DNA from 2 places in the Burkholderia sp. JP2-270 genome. Region 2 is predicted to be linked to the other one. Evidence: riboswitches for the same ligand, from Rfam matches in the RefSeq annotation. Region 2 holds a riboswitch; the other holds the start of a gene.

Region 1 (9,293 bases), on a different replicon from region 2:
ATGCCGCCTGCGGCCGGCTGCGGGTTCTTGCCACGCATGCCGGCGCAGCGGCACATCACGCGCAACGGCTCAGGGTAGCGTAATGCAGACCGCCTTGGTCTCCATCAGGTAGTCGAGCTGCTCCGGTCCCAGGTCCTTGCCGAATCCGGACGTCTTGAATCCGCCGAACGGCAACGCCGGATCGATGGTGCTGTGCGCGTTCACGTAGACCGTGCCGGCCTGCAATTGCGGAATCAGGCTGTGCACGCGCCCCAGGTCGTTCGAATAGATCGCAGCAGCGAGGCCGAACGCCGAATCGTTCGCGAGCGCCACGCCTTCGTCGAGCGTGTCGAACGGCGCGGTCACGAGTACCGGGCCGAAAATCTCCTCCCGGACGATGCGCATGTCGTTACGGCAATTCGCGAAGATCGTCGGTTCGACGAAATGACCGGGGCCCGCGTGCGGACGCCCGCCGTAATAGCACTCGGCGCCCTCCCGGATGCCGGCTTCGATATACGACAGCACCGTATCCTTCTGCCTGGCCGACACGAGCGGGCTGATGAAGCAGTCGCGGTCGAGGCCGGGCGCGATCTTCAGCGTCGACGTGTAGTCGGCCAGCGCCGCGAGGAAATCGTCGTAGATGTCGCGATGAATATAGGCGCGGGTGCCCGCGTCGCAAACCTGCCCCGAGTTGAAGAACACGCCGTTGGCCACGGCCTGCGCAGCGGCGCCGATATCGGCATCGTCGAGCACGAGCACGGGCGATTTCCCGCCAAGCTCCAGCGTCACGCGCTTGATGCTCTGCACCGCGTTCTGTCCGACCGTGCGGCCGACCGGCGTCGAGCCCGTAAAAGTCAGCTTGTCGATGCCCGGGTGGCTCGCCATCGCGGCGCCGATCACGCTGCCGCGCCCGGTCACGATGTTGACCACGCCGTCCGGAATACCCGCTTCCTGAACCAGTTCGGCAAACCGCAGCGTCGACAGCGACGTGAGTTCGGCCGGCTTGACGACGGTCGTGCAGCCGACCGCCAGCGCAGCCGCCAGCTTCCACGCCATCGTCTGCAGCGGATAGTTCCACGGCACGATCGCGCCCACGACGCCGATCGGCTCCTTGCGCGTATAGGCCAGATAGTTGCCGGGCAGCGACGGCTCGACCGTGCGCCCATGCAGCTTGGACGCCCAGCCGGCGAAATAGCGGAACGTGTCGACGGTGCCCTGGATGTCGATCGCACGGGCCTGCGCGACGGATTTCCCCATGTCGATCGATTCGATCTCCGCCAGCTCGTCGGCATGGGTTTCGATCAGGTCGGCCAGCCGGTGCAGCAGGCGTTCGCGTTCCAGCGGCTTGAGACGGCGCCATTCGCCGTGGTCGAACTGACGACGCGCCGCCGCGACGGCGCGGTCGAGATCGGCCGTGGTCGCAAACGGAATCTGCGTGATGACGCCTTCGGTCGAGGGCTCGGTCACGTTGCTGAACTGGCCATCGCTGCCGTCTACCCATTCTCCGCCGATGAACATCTTCATCGGCGTGGCCAGAAAGCTGCGGGTCGCCTGGGAAACGCCATGGCGATCGAGATATTGCGCGACTACGGCATCCATTTTGCTCTTCCTTGATAGCCTGCCGGGCCCTCGCGACGAGGTTCGCCGGGCCGTGCGGTGATGACTTCGGACGTGCTCCGGGACGTCGGCCCCGGTTCCGGATACGAACGCTCAGCGTCCCTTCGCGAGGCTGCGCGCGTGGAAAATGAAGCCGATGCTGTTCAACAGCAACTGCGCGGCGAGGATCGACGTCGTGCCGGTCGGGTCGTAAGCCGGCGCCACTTCCACCAGGTCCACGCCGATGATGTTGCCGCGGCTGCGCTTCGCGAGCGCCTGGATGATCTCGAGCACTTCGTAGTACTGGAAGCCACCGTGACTCGGGGTGCCCGTGCCCGGCGCGATCGACGGATCGAATCCGTCGATGTCGATCGTGATGTAGTACGCGCAGCCCTGCGGAATCTGCTCGAGCACGCCTTCGGTGCCGAGGCGCCGGACGTCGCGTACCGACAGGATGTTGGAGCCCGCCGCACGCGCCGCGTCGTAGTCGCTGCGGTTGGACGACGATACGTTGCGGATGCCGAGCTGCGTCATGCCGGCGATATGATCCATCTCCGACGCACGGCGCAGCGGATTGCCGTGGCCGTATCGCACGCCGTGGCGCTCGTCGACGAAGTCGAGGTGCGCATCGAAATGCACGATGTGAATCGGCCCGCGGCCCTCGAACGCCTTGATCACCGGCGCATGCACGGAGTGATCTCCGCCGAGCACCACCGGCATCGCACCGGCGGCGAGAATCTTGCGCACGGCCAGTTCGATGTTGGCGTTGCTCGAGACCATGTCGGTATGCACGATGTCCGCATCGCCGACGTCCACCATGCGAACCTGATCCTCGGTCAGGTACAGCGCGTCGTCCTCGTGATCGTAGGCGCCCGCGTGCCCGAACGAAAACAGCGTCGACGCCTCGCGAATGCCGCGCGGGCCGAAACGCGCGCCGGAACGCCACTGGGTGCCCATGTCGTTCGGTGCGCCGAGGATCGCGACATCCGCGTCGATGTGTTCCCAGTCGAGGCACACCGGCGCTTTCGCGAAGGTGCAGTGACCGACGAACGGCAGGTTCAGCCTGCCTTGCTCATAGCTGTTGCTCTGCATTGTCTCCGTCTCCAATCGATGGATCTGTTTTCATCCGCACGGTGGTCCGTGCGCTTGCCTTTGCAGCCACTATGGGCAAAAATTTTCACCGGAAAAATAGAAAGCATCCGATGTTCATATCGACATTTCCGATGCAATGAACGGAGCGAGACATGAAACAATTGCAGGACGTCGACCTGAAGCTGCTCAGGATTTTCATGACCATCGTGAAATGCGGCGGCTTCTCCGCCGCGCAGGCGGCACTGAACGTGAGCCAGTCGACCATCAGCGAGCAGATGACGAGCCTCGAAACGCGCCTGGGCGTCAAGTTGTGCGAGCGCGGGCGCAGCGGCTTTCGTCTGACGGAACACGGCGTCGCGACCTACGAATCCGCGCAGCGCCTGTCGCTCGCGGTCGAGGCGTTCTGCATGGACACCCATGCGCTCAAGCAACGCATCTCGGGCAAGCTCCATCTCGGCATCATCGACAACACCGTCACCGACACCGACAGCGTGCTGCCGCGCGCGCTGCGCCAGTTCGTGTCGCGCGGCCACGACGTCCAGCTCGACATCTACATCGGCACGCCGGCCGAACTCGAGGAGCGCGTGCTGGACGGGCGGTTGCACATCGCGATCGGGCACTTTCCGCTCACCGTCGCCGGCCTGTCCTATACGCATTTGTACGAGGAACCCGACGGGCTTTACTGCAGTCGTTATCACCCGCTCTTTTCGAGCGACGCCACCGGCGATGCGCTGATCGATCGCATCCGGCAAAGCCAGGTGGTCGCCCGCGCGTTTCTGCAACAGCGCGATCTGCAGCTGCTCGAAAGCGGCAGCGCCGCTGCGACCGTCGACAACGTCGAAGCGCAAGCGATCCTGATCCTGACGGGCGCCTATCTCGGCTTTCTGCCCACGCACTACGCGAAGCAATGGGTCGACGCCGGCCAGATGCGCCAGATCGCATCGGAACAGCTGACGTCGACCTGGCCGTTCTCGTCGATTACGCGGCGCGGCGCCGCGCAGCCGACCGTGCTGCGCGCATTCGTCGACGATCTGATGGCGCATGTGAAGCGCCACGCCCCGTCAGCGGACAGATAGTCGGCATCGGATATTCATTTCGGACTCCACCGAAGTATCGGCTCGCCGCGATCGCCGCAAAGCGTTGTCGCGCAACGCATTTCATCGTCGTCGTGATGCCCGCGCCGCGCATCGGCATCCGTGTGCCGCATGCGCCGGGTTCGAATGGAGTGTTGACAGCGCGGCACGCGTGCGACTAGATTGTCGCCAGCTACAGGGATGTGTCAGGAGAGACCGCCACCCGGCGGCGCCGAAGGGGAATCGCCCCAGAAACTCTCAGGCAAAAGGACTGACGCATCGACTAGCGCTCTGGAGAGTAGGCCTCTGGTCGCCGACCAAGCCTCGCCGAAGGAGAAGCGTCCCGTCGGGTCGCGCAATCTCTCAGGCAAATGGACAGAGGGGGCATCAGGCACGCAGCCTGGAATGCCCCTGTCAGGTCCGGATGCCGACACATCGATCATCCCCCCGCCATTGCACTTCCGGCTTGCGTTTGCCGTTTCACTCAACGCAACCCTGTCAGGAAGAGAGCACATGAGCGAGGTCAGGTACACCGAATCCCACGAATGGCTGCGTCTGGAAGACGATGGCAGCGCAACGGTCGGCATCACCGATCATGCGCAGTCGCAGCTGGGCGATCTGGTCTATGTCGCGCTGCCGGGCGAAGGCGCGGCCTTTGCGCAGCACGACGAGGCCGCCACCGTCGAGTCGGTCAAGGCCGCCGGCGAGATCAAGATGCCGGTATCCGGCACCGTGCTGGCGACGAACGCCGCCCTTGGCGACACGCCGAGCCTCGTAAACGAATCGGCGGAAAGCGCCGGCTGGTTCTTCAGGATGCGTGTCGACCGCCCGGACCAGCTGGCCGGGTTGATGGACGCCGCCGCGTATCGCGCGTATATCGGCGAATGACGGAGACGACCATGAGCGCTTTCGATTCCGTCGCGCAGCGCGAGCTGTTCGTCCGCCGCCACATCGGCCCCGACGCTGACGAGCAGGCAGCGATGCTGGCCGAGCTCGGCGTGGATTGCGTCGACGAACTGATGAAGCAGGTGGTGCCGGCAACGATCCGCAGCGATGCGCCGCTCGCGCTGCCCGCGAGCTGCACCGAGGCCGAGGCCCTGAACAGGCTGGCCGCGCTGGCGAGCCGCAACCAGGTGTTCCGGTCCTTCATCGGCATGGGATACCACGACACCCACACCCCGCCGGTGATCCAGCGCAACGTGCTGGAAAATCCGGCCTGGTACACGGCCTACACGCCGTACCAGCCGGAAATCTCGCAAGGCCGCCTGGAAGCGCTGCTCAACTTCCAGACGATGATCGCCGATCTGACCGGCCTCGAAATCGCCAATGCGTCGATGCTCGACGAAGGCACGGCCGCCGCCGAAGCGATGACGTTCTGCCAGCGCCTGGCGAAGTCGGACAGCCGCGTGTTCTTCGTCGCACGCGACTGTCACCCGCAAACGATCGAGATCATCCGCACGCGTGCGGAGCCGATCGGCATCGAGGTCGTCGTCGGCGATCCGCGCCGCGATCTGGCCGGCGTCGGCTGTTTCGCCGCGCTTCTGCAATACCCGGGCACCTTCGGCGACATCCACGATTACCGGAGCGTCGTCGAAACCCTGCACGCCAACGGCGCGATGGCCGTGGTCGCCGCCGACCTGCTCGCGCTGACGCTGCTCGTGCCGCCGGGCGAATTCGGCGCCGACGTCGCGATCGGCACCACGCAGCGCTTCGGCGTGCCGCTCGGCTACGGCGGCCCGCATGCCGGCTATTTCGCCACACGCGATGCGTTCAAGCGCACGATGCCGGGGCGGCTGGTCGGCGTATCGGTCGACTCGCACGGCCGCCCGGCGCTGCGCCTCGCGATGCAGACACGCGAGCAGCACATCCGGCGCGAGAAGGCCACCAGCAACATCTGCACGGCGCAGGTGCTGCTCGCCAATATCGCCGGCTTCTATGCGGCCTACCACGGCCCGCTTGGCCTGGCCACGATCGCGCGCCGCGTCCACCGCCTCACGGCGACGCTGGCTGCGGGGCTGCGTCAGCTCGGCCATGCCGTGCCGACCGAGTACTGCTTCGATACCGTCACGGTCAACAGCGGCGGCCATACGGATGCCGTGCATGCGGCGGCGAACGCGCACCGCGTCAACCTGCGCGCGATCAGCGACCGGCAGGTCGGCATCGCACTCGACGAGACGACCACGCCCGACGACGTGGTCATGCTCTGGTCGATCTTCTCGAACGGCAGGGCCGTTCCCGATTTCGCGGTCGTGGAAGCGGCCACCGCCGACGCGCTGCCCGCTCCGCTGCTGCGCCGCAGCGCGTTTCTCGCGCATCCTGCGTTCAACAGCCACCATTCGGAAACGCAGATGTTGCGCTACCTGCGCCGGCTCGCCGATCAGGATCTCGCGCTCGACCGCACGATGATTCCGCTCGGCAGTTGCACGATGAAGCTGAACGCCACCGTGGAAATGATGCCGATCACGTGGCCCGCGTTCGCGAAGCTGCACCCGTTCGCGCCGGCCGAACAGGCCGACGGCTATCGCGCGCTCGCGCAGGAACTCGAAGCGATGCTGTGCACGATCACCGGATACGACGCGGTGTCGCTGCAGCCGAACGCCGGCTCGCAAGGCGAATACGCGGGCCTGCTCGCAATCCGCGCGTATCACGCGAGCCGCGGTGAAGCGCAGCGCGACGTCTGCCTGATTCCGTCGTCGGCGCACGGCACCAACCCCGCCTCGGCGCAGATGGTCGGCATGCAGGTCATCGTCGTCAAATGCGACGACGCGGGCAACGTCGACATCGACGACCTCGCCGCCAGGGCCGTCCAGTACAGCACCAGACTGGCCGCGATCATGATCACCTATCCGTCGACGCACGGCGTGTTCGAGGCGCGCGTGCGCGATGCATGCGACATCGTCCACGCGCACGGCGGCCAGGTATACATCGACGGCGCGAACATGAACGCGCTGGTCGGCCTCGCGCAGCCCGGCGCGTTCGGCGGCGACGTGTCCCACCTGAACCTGCACAAGACCTTCTGCATCCCGCACGGCGGCGGCGGGCCGGGCGTCGGCCCGATCGGCGTGAAGTCCCATCTGAAGCCGTTCCTGCCCGGCCACCGGGAAGGCCGCGTGCCCGGCATCGGCGCGGTGTCCGCGGCCCCGCTCGGCAGCGCGGGCATCCTGCCGATCACGTGGACCTACATCACGCTGATGGGGTCCGGCGGGCTCAAGCGCGCGACCGAGACGGCGATCCTCAACGCGAACTACATCGCCAGCCGCCTCGCGCCGCACTATCCGATCCTCTATGCAGGCCCGAACGGACGCGTCGCGCACGAATGCATCATCGACCTGCGGCCGCTGAAGGACAGCAGCGGCATCAGCGTCGACGACGTCGCAAAACGCCTGATCGACTTCGGATTTCACGCACCGACGATGAGCTTTCCGGTGGCGGGCACGCTGATGATCGAGCCGACCGAGTCGGAATCGAAGGCGGAACTCGACCGGTTCATCGACGCGATGATCGCGATCCGCGCCGAAATTGCGGCGGTGGAAGCCGGCACGCTGGACGCGAACGACAATCCGCTGAAACACGCGCCGCACACGGCGGATGAACTCGTCGGCGACTGGCGTCACGCGTATTCGCGCGAGCAGGCGGTCTATCCGCATGGCGTCGCGAAGATGGCTTCGGCCAAGTACTGGCCGCCGGTTTCGCGCGTCGACAACGTGTACGGCGACCGCAACCTGGTGTGCTCGTGCCCGCCGATCGACGCGTATCAGTCATAAAACGAGCAACGCCCGCGACTACCGCACTCAACCCATACAGATGCGCAGGAGACGCGCATGCGCCAACACCCGGCCGGGTGTTGCGCACGGCCACGCGGCTCCGGCGCCAGGAGAAAGACGAATGTTCGGCAAAGACATGAAAATCGAAGGTTACGACGATGAACTGTGGACGGCGATGGAGCGCGAGCGCATTCGCCAGGAAGACCATATCGAACTCATCGCCTCGGAAAACTACACGAGCCCGCGCGTGATGCAGGCGCAGGGCTCGGTGCTGACCAACAAGTACGCGGAAGGTTATCCGGGCAAGCGGTACTTCGGCGGCTGCGAATTCGTCGACGTCGCGGAGCAACTGGCGATCGACCGCGCGAAGGCACTGTTCGGCGCAGACTACGCGAACGTGCAGCCGCACTCCGGCAGCCAGGCGAACGCCGCCGTCTACATGGCGCTGCTCGAGCCGCACGACACGATACTCGGCATGAGCCTCGCGCACGGCGGCCACCTGACGCATGGCGCGCACGTGAACTTCTCGGGCAAGCTCTACCGGGCCGTGCAATACGGACTGAACGTCGAAACCGGCGAGATCGACTACGACCAGGTCGAGGCACTGGCCCGGGAGCACAAGCCGAAGCTGATCATGGCCGGCTTCTCCGCGTACTCGCGCGTGGTGGACTGGGCCCGCTTCCGCCAGATCGCCTACGCGGTGGGCGCGTACCTGTTCGTCGACATGGCTCACGTGGCCGGCCTCGTCGCGGCCGGCCTGTATCCGAACCCGCTGCCCCACGCCGACGTGGTGACCACGACGACCCACAAGACGCTGCGCGGCCCGCGCGGCGGCCTGATCCTCGCTCGCGCGAACCCGGAGATAGAGAAAAAGCTCAACTCGATCGTTTTCCCCGGCATCCAGGGCGGCCCGCTGATGCACGTGATTGCCGCGAAGGCCGTCGCGTTCAAGGAAGCACTGTCGCCCGAATTCAAGGCTTATCAGCAGCAGGTGCTGGCCAATGCCCGCGCGATGGCCGCCGTGTTCGTCGAGCGCGGCTACGACATCATCTCCGGAGGGACGGACAACCACCTGTTCCTCGTGAGCCTGATTCGTCAGGCGCTGACGGGCAAGGCTGCCGATGCGGCGCTGGGCAGCGCGCACATTACCGTGAACAAGAACGCGGTGCCGAACGATCCGCAGAGCCCGTTCGTCACCAGCGGGATCCGCATCGGCACACCGGCCATCACGAGCCGCGGTTTCAGGGAAACCGAATCCCGCGCGGTAGCCGGCTGGATCTGCGACATCCTGGCCGACATGGAGAACCCGTCGGTCGTCGAGCGCGTCAAGCGGCAAGTCGCCGAACTGTGTAGTGCATTCCCGGTATACGGCAAGTAGCGATCTCCGAAACCATCGCGTAGCCGCTCCCCCGGGCAACATCGATGGCCCGGGGGCATAGCAAATGTTCAGGAATGACGATGACCACCCAACTTTCCCGTACCCCACTCCACGCGCTGCACCTCGAACTCGGGGCGAAGATGGTTCCGTTCGCCGGTTACGAGATGCCCGTGCAATATCCGCTCGGCGTATTGAAAGAGCATCTGCATACGCGCGACAAGGCAGGCCTGTTCGACGTCTCGCACATGGGCCAGGTCAGGCTGTCTGGCGCGGATGCCGCTGCCGCGCTCGAAACGCTCGTACCGATCGACGTCATCGATCTCCCGGCGGGCATGCAGCGTTACGCGCTGTTCACGAACGAGCAAGGCGGCATTCTCGACGACCTGATGATCACCCGCTTCGGTCACGACG
Region 2 (9,293 bases):
TCGCGCGTCGTCGTTTCGTCGACCGACACGCCGACTTGCGTGTCGCTCACGCGGCGCAGATTGATGCGCTTGCCCTTCGCGAATTCGTGAACCTGCGCGGTGCGCGCGCCGGTGTCGATCGTCAGCGTGTCGAAGAACGTGTCGTTGACGGTCGCGAAGCCGAGCTGCTTCACGCCGGCGGCGAACAGCGCCGCGATGCGGTTCACGCGCAGCGCGATCGTCTTCAGCCCGTGCGGGCCGTGGTAGACCGCATACATGCTGGCCATGATCGCGAGCAGCGCCTGCGCGGTACACACGTTCGACGTCGCCTTCTCGCGGCGGATGTGCTGTTCGCGCGTCTGCAGCGCAAGGCGCAGCGCGGGCTTGCCCTGCGCGTCGACCGTCACGCCGACGAGGCGGCCCGGCATCTGGCGCTTGAATTCGTCGCGCACCGCGAGATACGCGGCGTGCGGGCCGCCGAAGCCCATCGGCACGCCGAAGCGCTGCGTGTTGCCGATCGCGACGTCCGCGCCCCATTCGCCGGGCGGCGTCAGCACGGTGAGTGCAAGCAGGTCCGCCGCGACGACCACGTGGCCGCCGGCCGCGTGGATCGCTTCCGTGAGTGCGCGGTAGTCGCGCACGTCGCCGTTCACGCCCGGGTATTGCAGCAGCACGCCGAACGCGTTCGATTGTGCCGCGTCGGCGGCCGGGCCCGTCTTGATCTCGATGCCGATCGGCAGCGCGCGCGTGCGGATCACTTCGAGCGTCTGCGGCAGCACGTCGTCGGCGACGTAGAACACGTTCGATGCCGGCTTGCCGGTGCGCTGCAGCAGCGTCATCGCTTCGGCCGCGGCGGTTGCTTCATCGAGCAGCGACGCGTTCGAGATCGCGAGGCCCGTGAGGTCGGCCACCATCTGCTGGAAGTTCAGGAGCGCCTCGAGGCGGCCCTGGGAAATTTCGGGCTGGTACGGCGTGTAGGCCGTGTACCACGCCGGGTTTTCGAGCACGTTGCGCAGGATTACCGCCGGCGTGTGCGTGTCGTGGTAACCCTGGCCGATATACGAGCGGAACACCTGGTTCTTGTCCGCGAGAACCCGCAGCGCGGCGAGGGCTTCGGCCTCGCTCTTCGGCTGCGCGAACGGGCCGAGCGGCAGCGTTTCGGCGCGGCGGATCGAGGCCGGGATCACGGCGTCCATCAGGGCGGCGCGCGACGCAAAGCCGAGCGTGTCGAGCATGGCCTGCTGGCTGGCGGCGTCGGGGCCGATATGGCGTTCGGCGAACGCGTCGTGCGTTTCGAGCGCGGCGAGCGAGAGGGGCGTGCGGTTCATCAGGCGGTCCGGGTGTTCGAGCTTCATGGCGTGACTCTGGTCCCGCGCGGGACGGGGCGGCAGGCCGGCCCCGCGCGGTTCGGGTAAGGAAATTAGTCGATCAGCTTGGTGTAGGCGGCAGCGTCGATCAGCTTGTCGGTCGATGCGCCGGCCGCGAGCTTGATCTTGAAGAGCCACACGCCGTACGCGTCGCTGTTCACTTCTTCCGGCGCGTCGGTAGCTTCCGTATTGACGGCGACGACCTCGCCGGACACCGGCGAGTAGATGTCGGATGCCGCCTTCACCGATTCGACGACGCCGACGGCGTCGCCCGCCGAAACGGTCTTGCCGACTTCGGGCAATTCGAGGAAGACGATGTCGCCGAGCGTGCTCTGCGCGTGATCGGTGATGCCGACCGTCAGCGTGCCGTCTGCCTCGGTGCGGATCCACTCGTGTTCTTCGGTGTATTTCAGATCGGCCGGGACGTTGCTCATCGGATGCTCCTGGATAAAAGGGTGTGATTCGTTCTGCTGGCGCGCCGCCGGGGCGCGCCGGATGTGGTTTGCGCCGGGCGCCATCTCCCGGCTTCCCGGGAGGAGGCCCCCCGGCCGTTACGCAGCGAGGACCTTGCCGTTGCGCACGAACGGCAGTTTTACCACGCGCGCGGGCAGTTGCTTGTCGCGAATCTGCACCTGGATCGTGTCGCCGACCTGCACGGCCGCCGGCACGCGCGCGAACGCGATCGATTCCTGCATCGACGGCGAGAACGTGCCGCTCGTGATCTCGCCTTCGCCGTGCGGCGTGACGACCTTCTGGTGCGCGCGCAGCACGCCGCCCGCCTTGCCGTTTTCCTTCTGCAGGATCAGGCCGACGAACGCGGCGCGCGAGCCGTCGCGCTCGAGCGCGGCGCGGCCGACGAAGTCGCGCGGTGCGGTGAGGTCGACCGTCCACGCGAGGCCCGCGTCGAGCGGCGAGACGGTGTCGTCCATGTCCTGGCCGTACAGGTTCATGCCGGCCTCGAGGCGCAGCGTGTCGCGCGCGCCGAGCCCGCACGGGCGCACGCCGTTTTGCTGCAGTGCGTTCCACAGCGCTTCGACGTGCACGGCCGGGACGATCACCTCGAAGCCGTCTTCACCGGTATAGCCGGTGCGCGCGACGGTGAGATCGCCGAACGGCGTGCCGGCGACCTGCGCGGCGTTGAACGGCTTCAGCTCGCTCGTCGCGGCACGCGCGGCGGGCACGGTCGTCCAGACCTTTTCGCGGGCGTTCGGGCCCTGTACGGCGACGATCGCGAAATCGCGGCGCGGCGCGATCGTGAGGCCGTAGCCGCCTTGCTCGTTGAGCTTGTTGAACCACGCGATGTCTTTCTCGGCGGTGCCGGCGTTGACGACGACGCGGAAGAATTCTTCGGTGAAGTAATAGACGATCAGGTCGTCGATGACCCCGCCCTGCGGATTGAGCAGGCACGAGTAGAGCGCCTTGCCGGGCGTCTTGAGCTTGCCGACGTTGTTTGCGATCGCGTGCTCGAAGAATGCGCGCACGCGGCTGCCGGTGAAATCGACGACGCACATGTGCGACACGTCGAACATGCCGGCGTCGGTGCGCACGGCTTCGTGTTCTTCGATCTGCGAGCCGTAGTTGACGGGCATGTCCCAGCCGCCGAAATCGACCATGCGGGCATTGAGCGCGCGGTGCGCGGCGTTGAGCGGGGTGTGATTCAGTGCAGTCATCGAGGCCTCAGGCAAGGCGCTTGCGCGCGGATCAGAACGGCCATGTGCCGACCGCCGCGGCCGACGGGCTGCGAGCGATCCGATACATGCCCCTCTGTCCTCGATACCTGAGAGATTGCACTGCGGGCAAAGCCCGGCGAGCGCGCGCCCCTTCGGTGGGCAGCTTGCCCGCGCAGCATGTGCGCAGCGGGCTACTGCCGCTCTCCAGAGTGCGGGGAGTGCGGCCCGCGCAATGCGCGGACGGGATTCCCCGACGCGGTCGGTCCTTTTGCCTGAGAGTTTGCGGGTGTGCCCCTTCGGCGGCGCGACCGGCGTTGCAGCAACGCGGTCACACGCTCTCCCGACGCGTGCGGGCGACTGTACGCGAGCGGGTGGGCCTTGTCAATTTGAGCAAAAGAATGTCGCTTCGCGACAAGCGGCGGTGCGGGAGCGCCGCCGCTTTTGCCGGCACCGGCGGACGCCGGCATGGCCGGTATTACTCGCCGATCGCGCGCGCGGCCGTGTCGAGTTCCTGGTTCAGCACGCGCTGCTCGTCGCCGGACAGGCCGCCGTTGTGCTGGGTCGACATGTCGCTCGCTTCCTGGCGGATCACGTCGAGCCGGTGGTGCAACTGCGCGCCGTACGGCGGCGGGTAGTAGCCGCCGTTGACGCGCGCGTCGATCCGGCGGTGCAGGTTGTCGATCCGGCCCTGGACCTCCAGCAGGCGATCGTTCGCGACGACCTGCGGATTCGGCCGCGGCGGGGGCGGGGGCGCCTGTCGGGCCGGCCGCTGCGGCTGCACGATGCAGGCCGCGAGCGAGGAAACCAGGACGCAGCATGCCGCTGCGCGAATCAACCGTTGCATCACATTCTCCTGACGGTTTGGTGTCGGATCGACTTTTTGAGAAACGCATCAGACCGGGCGACCGCTGACTTTCGTTCCCGCACGATTTGTAACGGAATGTTCGGGACCGCGCCGTCGCGGCGGCTGACGCGTGGCCGCTGCCGGGGACGGCGTGGCGCGGGGTGGCGGCCGAGGCCGGGACGGCATCGACCCGGCCGGCAGCGGTCAGACGGTGCGGCGCACGAACGGTACCCGGCGGCCTTCGTGCTCGCTTTGCGCGGCTAGCTCGATGATCGTCATCACGTCGACGGCGTCCTGCGGCGTGACCGGGAACGGCGCGCCGTCGTGGACCGACGCGGCGAGCGCGCGGTAGAAGTCCGCGTACTGGCCGTCGAGCGTCGGCACCGGCCGCTCGACCTCGACTTCGCCGTCGAGCACGCGCAGCACGCCAGGCGGGTTGCCGCCGCCGAACTCGACGTGGTCCGGCGTCAGGCCGGCCTTCAACTGGTCTTCCTGCGTATCGAGCCCGAACTTCTGGTAGCTGCCGCGCGTGCCGTGCAGCGTGAAGCGCGCGGGCTCGATCGCCGACAGCGCGCTCGCATGCAGCGCGACGTCCTTGTCCGGATAGCCGAGCAGCAGGTGCACGAAATCGGGCGCCGTGCCGTTGTCGCGGCGCGTCTTGACCGTGGCGCTGACCGTTTCCGGTAGCCCGAACAGCGCGAGCGCCTGGTCGACCAGGTGCGGGCCGAGGTCGAGCAACAGGCCGCCGCCGCGTGCGGGCTCCTCGCGCCAGCGCGTGCGCGGGGTCGGCCGGAAGCGGTCGAAGTGCGACGCGAAATACGTGAGCCGGCCGAGTTCACGGGATTCGACGATGCGCCGCACGGTGAGGAAGTCGCCGTCCCAGCGGCGGTTGTGGAACGGCGCGAACAGGCGGCTGCGCGCGTTCGCGAGCCGCGCGAGCGCGAGCGCTTCGTCGGCCGTGAGCGTGACGGGCTTGTCGACGACGACGTGGCGGCCGGCTTCGAGCACCTGGCGGGCGAGCGTGAAGTGCGTGTCGTTCGGCGTGGCGATCACCACGCAGTCGATGTCGTCGAGGCCGAGCAGCGCGTCGAGATCGGGGACGACGCGTGCGCCCGGATACGCGGCCTGTGCGCGATCGGGCTGGCCCGTCGCGATCGCGGCGACTTCAGTGCGGCCGCTCGTGGCGATCACGGGCGCATGGAACGTCGCGCCGGCGAAACCGAAACCCATCAAACCAATCCTGAGCAATGACGACATGGCAATTCCTGGCTGCGAAGGAAATTAAAGGATGGCGCGCCGAGGCGGCGCGAGGACGACCGGCTATTTTGGCACGGCGCCGCCGCTTGTACTGGCGCGTTGGGCGAAATGCGCGGTGAGACGCGGCGCATGCGCAAAGGAGGCCGGCATTTGCGCGAGACCGCGCACCGCGCGCGCGTGGTTGCCGCCCGGCTTCGCGATAAACGGCGCGTCGCGCGGGCGTTGTGCCACATCACGCGGCCGCCCGCCGCCGCACGGCGGCAGCGACCTGTGCGGCCCACGCGGCGCATGCGGCTTCGCCGGGGTGGAAGCCGTCCGCGGCCATCAGGTGGCGCTCGAGCGGCAGCGCGACCCGCAGGAACGTGCAGTGCTGCTGCGCGGCGACCCAGCCGGCGAGTGCCGCGTTGAGCCGCCTCGCGCGCAGCCCGAGATACCACGCGAGCGGCTGCGGCAGCGCCGGAAAGCGTTCCATCGGCGGCACCGCCGACAGGATCACGTGCCCGACCCGGAAGCGCGCGGCGAGCGTCCGGACGAGTTCGGCCTGTGCCGCCTGCCAGCGCGCCGGCGGCACGCCGCCCGTCACGTCGTTGACGCCGAGCGACGTCACGGCCACGTCGAACGGCTCGGCCGGCTCGGCGGCGAGCCAGTCGACGAGATCCCGGGTGGTCAGGCCCGTGCGCGCGAGCAGCTTCCAACTGACGCGGTGCGTGGCCGCCAGCGCGCGCGCCAGTTGCCCGGACAGCGCGTCGCGCTGCGTCGCGACGCCGACGCCCGCGGCGGCGGAATCGCCGACCACCAGCACGCGCAGCGGCGGGCCGTCGCCGGCAACGCCGTCGCGCGGGCCGGCCGCCTCGGGCAGTCGCGGCGTGACGCGCCGCACGTAGCGCCCCTGCGCGAACAGCAGCGGGCCGAGGGCGGCGGTGGCGAGCGGGTATCCCATGATGTCGATCCGGTGGCGTTTCAGGCGGTTCATGCGAGCCCGGCGCGGGGCGGCGCCGGTGTGCGCATATTGTGGCCGATCGGTGCGCGAACGGGGCCGGATTGGCCGGACGGACAGGGTGCAGCAGGGCGATCGGCCCGCGCGGCCCCGTCCGGCGGCGCTCCCGAAATACGCGCCGCCGACGTGTTAACATGCGCGTCCTGCCCGCGTGTCCGCCTGCTTTGCCAGCCTGCCGCGCACGGCATCCTCCCGGCGTTCCGCCGTCAACCGCAACACCATCCGCCATCATGTCCGCAGGCCTCAATCCCGCCCAGAACGAAGCGGTGCGCTATCTCGACGGTCCCTGTCTCGTGCTCGCCGGCGCGGGCAGCGGCAAGACCCGCGTGATCACGCAGAAGATCGCGCACCTGATCGAAGCGAAAGGCTTCGAGCCGCGCCACATTGCCGCCGTCACGTTCACGAACAAGGCGGCCGCCGAAATGCGCGAGCGCGTGGGGAAGCTGCTCGAGGGCAAGACGCTCACCACGCCCGGCAAGGAAGGCCGCAAGGTACCCGTCAACCAGCTCACCGTCTGCACGTTCCACTCGCTCGGCGTGCAGATCCTGCGCCAGGAGGCCGAGCACGTCGGCCTGAAGCCGCAGTTCTCGATCATGGATTCGGACGATTGCTTCGGGATGATCCAGGAGCAGCTCGGCACCACCGACAAGGGGCTGATCCGCAAGATCCAGAGCATCATCTCGCTGTGGAAGAACGGCCTGATCATGCCCGACGAGGCGATGGCGATCGCGGCCAACGAGGACGAGCACCAGGCCGCGCTGGTCTATCGCAACTACGTCGCGACGCTGCATGCGTACCAGGCGGTCGACTTCGACGACCTGATCCGCCTGCCCGCCGAGCTGTTCGCGAAGAACGAGCAGGTGCGCGACCGCTGGCAGAACAAGCTGCGCTACCTGCTGATCGACGAGTACCAGGACACCAACGCGTGCCAGTACGAGCTGCTGAAGCTGCTCGCGGGCCCGCGCGCCGCGTTCACGGCGGTCGGCGACGACGACCAGGCGATCTACGGCTGGCGTGGCGCGACGCTCGAGAACCTCGCGCAGCTCGGCAAGGATTTCCCGAAGCTGCACCTGGTCAAGCTCGAGCAGAACTACCGGTCGACGGTGCGGATCCTGACCGCCGCGAACAACGTGATCGCGAACAACCCGAAGCTGTTCGAGAAGAAGCTGTGGTCCGAGCACGGGATGGGCGATTCGATCACCGTCACGCCGTGCAACGACGAGGAGCACGAGGCCGAATCGGTCGTGTTCCGGCTGTCCGCGCACAAGTTCGAGCGGCGCGCGCAGTTCCGCGACTACGCGATCCTGTATCGCGGCAATTTCCAGGCGCGGATCTTCGAGCAGGTGCTGCGGCGCGAGCGGATCCCGTACGTGCTGTCCGGCGGCCAGTCGTTCTTCGACAAGGCCGAGATCAAGGACCTGTGCGCGTACCTGCGGCTGATCGCGAACGCCGACGACGATCCCGCGTTCATCCGCGCGGTCACGACGCCGCGCCGCGGGATCGGCAACACCACGCTCGAAGCGCTCGGCTCGTTCGCGGGGCAGGCGAAGGTGTCGCTGTTCGAGGCCGTGTACATGGGCGGCATCGAGGCGCGGCTGTCCGCGCGCCAGGTCGAGCCGCTCAGGATGTTCTGCGACTTCATCCAGCGCCTGACCGAGCGCGCGGACAAGGAGCCCGCGACCGTCGTGCTCGACGACATGATGGAGGCGATCCACTACGAGGCGTACCTGTACGACGCGTTCGACGAGCGGCAGGCGCAGTCGAAGTGGCAGAACGTGCTCGAATTCCTCGAATGGCTGAAGCGCAAGGGCACGAAGCCCGAGACGGAGGCCGTCGACGGCGAGGCGGAAGGTTTCCACAACGCGGACGGGCTTGCCGATACGGGCAAGAACCTGCTCGGCCTGATCCAGACCGTCGCGCTGATGTCGATGCTCGAGGGCAAGGACGAAGATCCCGACGCCGTGCGGCTGTCGACCGTCCATGCGTCGAAGGGGCTCGAGTACCCGCACGTGTTCCTGGTCGGCGTCGAGGAGGGCATCATGCCGCACCGCGGCGGCAGCGAGGACGACGGCCCGATCGACAGCGAGCGGATCGAGGAAGAGCGCCGGCTGATGTACGTCGCGATCACGCGCGCGCAGCGCAGCCTGCACCTGAACTGGTGCAAGAAGCGCAAGCGGGCGCGCGAGACGGTCGTGTGCGAGCCGTCGCGCTTCATCCCCGAGATGGGCCTCGACGAAGCGCCGCCGCCCACGCCGGAAGAAGCGCCGATGTCGCCGAAGGACCGGCTCGCGAGCCTGAAGGCGTTGCTGCAGAAGTGATGCGGCGGCGCCGTCGGGCGCAAGGCGACCCGGCCCCGGCAAACAAAACCCCCGCGATGCGCGTGCACCGCGGGGGTTTTTACTGGTGGTCCGGCGTGGTTACTTCGACGCGTTGACCATGTAGTCGACGGCCGCCTTCACGTCGGCGTCCGACGCGTTTGCCCCGCCCTTCGGCGGCATCGCGCCCTTGCCGTGCAGTGCGTAGTTGTAGACCGTATCCATCGAGTCCTTCAGGCGCGGCGCCCAGTCTTCCTTGCTGCCGAACTTCGGCGCGCCGAGCACGCCGGCCGCGTGGCAGGCCTGGCAGGTCGACGTGTACAGTGCCTTGCCGGCGGTTGCTGCATCGGCGCTGGCCGGTGCGGCCGCGGGCTGTTCGCCGGCCTTCGGGATCGCGGCGATCGCGGCCTGCGCCGCGGCGATTTGCGCACTCGCGGCGTCGGCCGCGCCCGACGCGCCTGCCGCGCCGCTGGCGGGCTGCGCCGCGTTGGCGGCCGGCGCGGCCGGTTCGGGGAAGTTCGCGCCGTCGTTGTTCGCCATGTAGACGATCGCACGGGCGATTTCATAGTCGCTGACGTCGTCGGGGCTCGTGCCGCCGCGCGCCGGCATCGCGCCCTTGCCAGCGAGGGCCGTCTTCAGCAGCGTGTCGAAGCCTTGCGAGATGCGCGGCGCCCAGTCGTCCTTGTTGCCGAACTTCGGCGCGCCAGCGGCGCCCGTGCCGTGGCAGGTCACGCAGACGGCCTTGTAGACTGCCTCGCCGGTCTTGTACGTGCGGGGCGCGTTGGCGTCCTTCACGTCGACCTTTGCAAGCGGTGCGATGCGCGCCGCAACCTGCTCGTCGGATAGCGCGTCCGTGCCGGCGCC

The links. A riboswitch is a leader RNA that binds a small molecule or an ion and turns the genes downstream of it on or off. The one in region 2 is predicted to bind glycine.
Region 1: another riboswitch for glycine. It lies ahead of gcvH (glycine cleavage system protein GcvH); the one in region 2 lies ahead of gcvT (glycine cleavage system aminomethyltransferase GcvT).

The regions. Positions count from the first base shown of each region.
Region 1 covers NZ_CP029826.1:589,360-598,652, reverse strand. Annotated here, with positions in the region: gene DM992_RS35380 (aldehyde dehydrogenase family protein) at 70-1,578, opposite strand; gene speB (agmatinase) at 1,690-2,667, opposite strand; gene DM992_RS35370 (LysR family transcriptional regulator) at 2,820-3,743, shown strand; glycine riboswitch at 3,938-4,024, shown strand; gene gcvH (glycine cleavage system protein GcvH) at 4,254-4,628, shown strand; gene gcvP (aminomethyl-transferring glycine dehydrogenase) at 4,625-7,504, shown strand; gene glyA (serine hydroxymethyltransferase) at 7,626-8,882, shown strand; gene gcvT (glycine cleavage system aminomethyltransferase GcvT) at 8,957-9,293, shown strand, end outside.
Region 2 covers NZ_CP029824.1:660,446-669,738, reverse strand. Annotated here, with positions in the region: gene gcvP (aminomethyl-transferring glycine dehydrogenase) at 1-1,334, opposite strand, end outside; gene gcvH (glycine cleavage system protein GcvH) at 1,400-1,780, opposite strand; gene gcvT (glycine cleavage system aminomethyltransferase GcvT) at 1,898-3,016, opposite strand; glycine riboswitch at 3,101-3,234, opposite strand; glycine riboswitch at 3,266-3,369, opposite strand; gene DM992_RS03175 (hypothetical protein) at 3,492-3,860, opposite strand; gene DM992_RS03170 (oxidoreductase) at 4,065-5,117, opposite strand; gene DM992_RS03165 (SGNH/GDSL hydrolase family protein) at 5,350-6,057, opposite strand; gene DM992_RS03160 (UvrD-helicase domain-containing protein) at 6,345-8,432, shown strand; gene DM992_RS03155 (c-type cytochrome) at 8,532-9,293, opposite strand, start outside.